One region of the Oceanobacter sp. ABM4_470 genome, then DNA from elsewhere that is predicted to be linked to it. Evidence: predicted binding sites of a transcription regulator. Region 1 holds the regulator's gene; the other holds the start of a gene.
The links. Region 1 encodes PhoB, which activates phosphate uptake and scavenging genes when phosphate is short. Its sites were predicted from a motif close to TGTCATANNNNTGTCANA; they were not measured.
Positions count from the first base shown of each region.

Region 2: a site for PhoB is predicted at 1,515-1,532, ahead of ACXADJ_RS02750 (heavy metal response regulator transcription factor). Genes of this name have one in related genera too.

Region 1 is NZ_JBSWTR010000001.1:3,346,263-3,349,471, reverse strand. Features, by position in the region: gene ACXADJ_RS14755 (response regulator) at 1-140, shown strand, start outside; gene phoR (phosphate regulon sensor histidine kinase PhoR) at 121-1,440, opposite strand; gene phoB (phosphate regulon transcriptional regulator PhoB) at 1,447-2,145, opposite strand; gene ubiA (4-hydroxybenzoate octaprenyltransferase) at 2,292-3,179, opposite strand.
Region 2 is NZ_JBSWTR010000001.1:631,912-635,120, reverse strand. Features, by position in the region: gene ACXADJ_RS02755 (copper resistance system multicopper oxidase) at 1-1,434, opposite strand, end outside; gene ACXADJ_RS02750 (heavy metal response regulator transcription factor) at 1,607-2,284, shown strand; gene ACXADJ_RS02745 (heavy metal sensor histidine kinase) at 2,274-3,209, shown strand, end outside.

The sequences.
Region 1 (3,209 bases):
GGATTAACGGCTTTGTGCGGATGTTGCAAGCACAGGAGCCGCATCCGGATGCCGAAACCATTCAGATCCGCATCCGGATTGTCGATGACGACCCCGAAAAAATGGACGCCCTGTCGCGCTTTATTGCTCGTTGTCGCTAGTCGCGTCAGCGACGCCGTCGGTCATACGCTTCAGCGGGAACACACAGCTGAAGGTACTGCCTTTGCCTTCCTCACTTTCGATCTTCAGCTCGCCCTGGTGGTGCAGCAGCACGTGTTTGACGATGGCCAGTCCAAGACCGGTACCGCCGGTTTCAATGCTACGGCTGGGGTCGGCGCGGTAAAAACGTTCGGTCAGGCGCGGCACGTGGTGTGCGGCAATGCCAATACCGTTGTCTTTTACGCTCATACAGCCGCCATGTCGGGTTTGGCGCCATTCAATGTTGATGGAGCCACCGTCCGGGGTGTATTTCACCGCGTTGAACACCAGATTTGAGAAGGCACTGCGAATCTCGTTGTAGTTGCCGGTCAAGCGCTGCTTGTCGGCATGCACCAGATTGACCTGATGGCGACCATTGCTGAGCGCTCGGGCATCGGTTTCGATCGATTGCAGCATGGCTTCGACGTCGATGCTTTGTTCATCCTTGGCCTGGCTGGTTTCCAGCTGCGACAGCATCAGCAAATCCTTGATCAGGTTGCCCATACGGTGACTCTGGCTGTTCATCTGTTGCAGCATGCGGGCCCAGCGCGGAGGCAGCATGTCGGCGCCCATTTGCATGGTTTCGACATAGCCGGAAATCACCGTCAGTGGGGTGCGCAGTTCGTGGCTGACGTTGGCAACGAAGTCCTTGCGCATTTGTTCCAGCTGTTTCAGGCGGGTGATGTCGTGTACCAGAATCAAGCGGTCACGGCGGCCAAACAGGGTGATGTTGAACTGCAACGACAGTTGCGGGTTTACCGGCGATTTGATCACCAGCGGTTCGCGGTAGTCGGCTTGTTCAAAGTAGGATTTGAATTCCGGCGTACGGATCAGGTTGGTGATCGGCTGGCCGAGGTCGACCGGATGGCGCAAGCCCAGATAGCCTTCAGCGGCCTGATTCCAGAATTCCAGCGCCCCGGTGGAGTCGACCATCATCACGGCGTCTTTTAAGGCCGCCGTAGAGTCCTGAATACGGTTGATCACGCCTTGCAGTTGCTGCTGGTTTTTAATGCTGCGTTGCTGCAAACGCTGGGTCTGGGTAAAGACGGAGCCCCAGATCCCGAGGGTTCGGGGCAATAAGGAGCTTTGTCCATCTTCAAGCCATTGGTTAAGGCGGTAGAGCTGTAACCAGTGCCAGCCAATATAGCCAGCCAGTACGGCGCAAATGCCGATGAAGGGGTTGTCGAGGTAGTAACCCAGCGCCACGCCCATTACCAACAGGTAAAACACGCGACGCAACTCCCTGCGCCAAATTGGATTCATTGAATATCAGGCAACTTTTGTAGAGAAACGATAGCCGGTGCCACGAACGGTTTGAATCATATGTTCATGGGCTTCACCCAGCGCCTTGCGCAGTCGACGAATATGAACATCCACGGTGCGCTCTTCGACGTAAACGTTACCGCCCCAGACCTGATCAAGCAACTGTGCACGTGAATAGGCACGTTCCTGGTGGGTCATAAAGAATTGCAACAGGCGGTATTCGGTCGGGCCGATGTCGAGCGGCTTGTCGAACGAGGTCACGCGGTGGCAAACCGGGTCCAGCAGCAGGCCGCTGACTTCAATCGGTTCTTCGATACCCTGTGGGGTTGAACGGCGAAGTACGGCTTTCAGGCGCGCAACCAGTTCACGAGGGGAGAAAGGTTTGGTGATGTAATCGTCGGCACCGGCTTCCAGCCCCTGAACCTTGTTGTCTTCCTCGCCTTTGGCGGTCAGCATGATGATCGGCAACTCGGCGGTGCGATCTTCACGCTTCAGACGACGGGCAAATTCTACTCCGCTGGTGCCAGGCAGCATCCAGTCGAGCAGAATCAGGTCGGGTTTGCGGTCGATAATTTGTGCATGGGCTTCCTGAGCGTTAGCCGCTTCCATGCATTCGTAACCGGCCATTTCAAGGGCCACGGCGATCATTTCACGAATCGGTGCTTCATCGTCTACGATCAAGACGCTTTTGCCAGCTTTAGTCATAGGTTGCTCGTCACAAAATTGTCACACAATATTAATAGGCGGCTTGTATTACACTGGCCTTGTGTTACAGCGGTGTGACATTGTCAGCGACTCGTCAAAAGCCGGTCGACAGCGCCATTCGCGGGCGGCCTGGCCAAAGCCCGGGCTTAGCGCAGGGCATAGCCCGCAATCAATCCTGCCAACATCATCACGCCATACCAATGCGCCAGTCGAAACTGACGGAAACAGCCCATGCGATCGCGGCTGCGGATGTTGATGATTTGCCAGGCCATGAAGCCGCCAGCGGCCAGCCAGCAAAGCCAGTAGCTCCAGTGTAGTTGCAGTTGGCTGCCAACGGAAAACAGGCATAAGTGCGCCACGGCGTAGAGGGTGGCGATAATCGTCACATCCATGTCGCCAAACAGGATGGCGGTGCTTTTAACGCCAATCTTCAAGTCGTCATCACGGTCGACCATGGCATAGATGGTGTCGTAGCCCACCGTCCAGCTCAGTTTGGCAATAAAGATTAACCAGCAGATGGTGGTCAGTTGATTGGCTTCGGCGGCAAACGCCATCGGAATCGCCCACGAAAATGCCGCTCCCAGAAACACCTGTGGCAGGTAGGTGTGACGTTTCATAAACGGATACAGGGCCGCCAGCGCCACGCCACCAAATGACAGCCAGATGGTCAGGCTGTTGGTGAACAACACCAGTACAAACGACGTCAGACAGAGTACAGCAAAGCCGATCAGCGCCTGTTTTTCAGTCAGTCGGCCCTGGGTCAGTGGCCGGTCTTTGGTGCGTTTGACGTGGCGGTCTATTTCACGGTCGGCGTAGTCGTTGATCACACAGCCGGCGGAGCGCATCAGGAACACGCCCAGCGTGAAAATAATCAGGTTGGCCAGCGTTGGCACCCCTTCAGCGGCAATCCACAAGGCCCAAAAGGTAGGCCACAGCAGCAGATAGGAGCCCACCGGTTTGTCGAACCGTGTGATCTGAACCCATTGGTGCCAGTCTGGCCAGACTCGATCGAGGGTTTGGGTCAACGGCTTCATATCGGGGTCCTTACTGTGGTGCGGGTCGAA
Region 2 (3,209 bases), 2.7 Mb from region 1:
TTCCGGCAGGCGATGATCCATTGGACCGCCTGGTGTATGCAGATCCGCCAAAGTCAGTACCCGGCGGCCGTTATTGCGCAAACCAATGCCCGGATCATCCAGATTGGTACGCGGGGTATCGACCCGCATATCGACGCTTGGGCCATATTCCGAACGGGCGTGATTGACGGTATGAGTCGGCTGTTTTATGCCCTGATGATGCATGTCTCCGTGGTTCATAGCACCGTGGTTCATGCCCTGATGGCTCATTCCGGCATGATTGCCAGAACCACTGGCCACGCCAGAGTGCATGCCGCCCATATCCCCCATCATATCGGTCATCGTCAGCCATTCCGGCTTATCCATCGCCGGTACCGGCGCAGACATACCCAATACCGGAGCCAGCGTGCCGCGTGCATAGCCACTGCGCCCCATATTCTGGGCAAAGATGGTGTATGGCTGGTCCGCCGGCTGCACAATCACATCGTAGGTTTGGCCCGGGCCAAAACGGAATTCATCCACCGTAACCGGCTCAACCCGCTGGCCATCGGCTTCCACCACGGTCAGCTTCAAGCCCGGAATACGCACGTCATAAAAGGTGTTTGACGAGCCATTAATGCAGCGCAGACGCACCCGCTCACCCGGCTTGAACAGGCCGGTCCAGTTGCTGGCAGGCGTGACACCATTCATCAAATAGGTAAAAGCCGCTGAGGAGGTATCCGCCAGATCGGTCGGGCTCATGCGCATCTCATTCCACATCTGACGCTTGTTCATTGCCCCTTGCAGGCCGTACTGACGCACATCAGCCCAGAACTCTGGCGCCGTTGGCTGGCTGTAATTCATGAAATCCGCATGAGCCTTCAGCTTGCCAAACACCGCCATCGGATCATCGTCGGTCCAGTCAGACAGCAGCAATGGGATTTCACGGTCATAACTGATCGGGTCGACAGCTTTCGGCTTAACGATAATGGCACCGTACATACCCGTGATTTCCTGAAAGCCGGAATGGGAGTGATACCAGTAAGTGCCGCTTTGCTCGACCTTAAAGCGATACGTGAAGGTTTCACCGGGGGCAATGCCCTTGAAACTGATGCCCGGCACACCGTCCATCTGATACGGCAAAATAATGCCGTGCCAATGAATCGACGTTGGCACGCTGAGTTTGTTGGTGACACGAATGGTGACTGTTTCGCCTTCCTGCCAAACCAGCGTCGGCGCTGGTAAGGAGCCGTTAATGACAGTCGCTGTACGACGAACGCCAGTGAAGTTAACCTGCGTCTCTGACACTTCGAGGTTAAACACCTTGCCACTCAGAACCTGACTACCGTTAGACAAGTGTGAAGGTGTATCTGCCTTGGCGCCATAACTCGCCGTGGTCGCTGCCAGCGCAGCACCACCAACCAGCCCCTGCACAAATCGACGACGAGACAACCCGGGCATCTGCCAACTGCTCATTCCGTTCTCCTTTTGAAGCCATGCGTCCAACAACGACGCCTGATGAATGCCTCATTGTCGAAAAACACATCTGACCTGCCGATGACCTCAAGATGACAAAATCGTCATGTTGCCGTCATGTCGCAGACCCTATCCGGTCGGCTACAATCGCAGTCTCATCATGGAGACCCTTATGCGGCTATTGATCGTAGAAGACGAAACCAAAACCGGCGATTACCTGCATCAGGGCCTAAGCGAAGCCGGATTCAATGTGGTGTTGGCGCGTAACGGCCTCGATGGCCATCATCTGGCCATGACCGAAACGTTCGATCTGGTTCTGCTGGATGTGATGCTGCCAGACGTCGACGGCTGGAAAATCTGTCAGTCACTGCGTGAGGCGGGTAACCAGACCGCAATACTGTTTCTGACCGCACGGGATCAGGTGGAAGACCGCGTCAAAGGGCTGGAACTGGGCGCCGATGATTACCTAGTCAAGCCGTTTGCGTTTGCGGAATTGTTGGCGCGAGTACGTAGCCTGCTGCGACGCGGTAACCGTCCGGTACAGGAGTCACTGGCGGTGGCCGACCTGCAAATCGACATCATCAAACGGCAAGCCATTCGCGCTGGCCAGAAAATTTCCCTCACCAATCGCGAGTTTGCCTTGCTGGAACTGCTTGCCAGTCGTAAAGGCGAAGTGCTGCCACGGTCGTTGATCGCGTCACAGGTGTGGGACATGAACTTCGACAGCGACACCAACGTCATCGACGTTGCCATCCGCCGCCTGCGCCGCAAGATCGACGACCCATTTGAACCCAAACTGATCCATACCGTACGCGGCATGGGCTATCGGCTGGACGACGATGACAACTGAACCCCTGTGCAGCCGCTCCCGTAAACGACCGCTGTCCTTGCAACGGCGCGTTACCTTGTATGCGGCATTGGCCATTGGTATTGGCCTGATCAGCCTGGTCATGCTGGTACAGCAATCCATTCGAGACCACTTCGTCGAACAAGACGCCATGCAGCTGGCGCTGGTCGCCGAACTGCTTGGCAGCCAAAGCCAACACGGCCGAACTGAACTGCTGGAACAGCTCGATCAAGTGCAGGCCCAGCACGGCATCAAGGTACAGCTAATAGACAATGGCACCTTGCTGCACAGCAGCCCCAACTTTGCCCTGCCCGAATGGGTTCTGCAGCAGTCGGGCAGCGAGCACATCAACGCCAACACCCTGATTCAGTGGCAGCACGACCAACAGCATTATCGTGGCGCCGTACTCACGCTCAGCACCGGACAAGCTCCAAACGCCCATCACTACCAGCTGATACTGGCCGCCGACATGGCCTTCCATCGCCACTTTATGGACGGATTCAACCACCAGCTGTGGCTGATTGCCGCCGCCATGGGCGGGCTAACGTTACTCGCAGTATGGCTGGGCATCCGACAGGGACATGCGCCGCTGCGCAAGGTGGGCGACTACATTCGCCAGATTCAGCCCGGCCAATTGCAACAGCGACTGTCGGCGGAACATTGCCCCAGCGAACTGGTGCCGTTAATTGAGTCGTTCAATACCATGATGACGCAACTGGAAGACGGCTTCGAACGGCTGTCAAACTTCTCCGCCGACATCGCCCACGAACTGCGAACGCCACTGACCAACCTCATCACCCAAACTCAGGTAATGCTGGCGCAACCCAGAGACCTGGACAGTTATCAGGAGCTGCTTTATTCAAGCCTGGAAGAACAGGAGCGGCTGGCCCGCATGGTGTCTGACATGCTGTGGCTGGCCAAAGCAGAC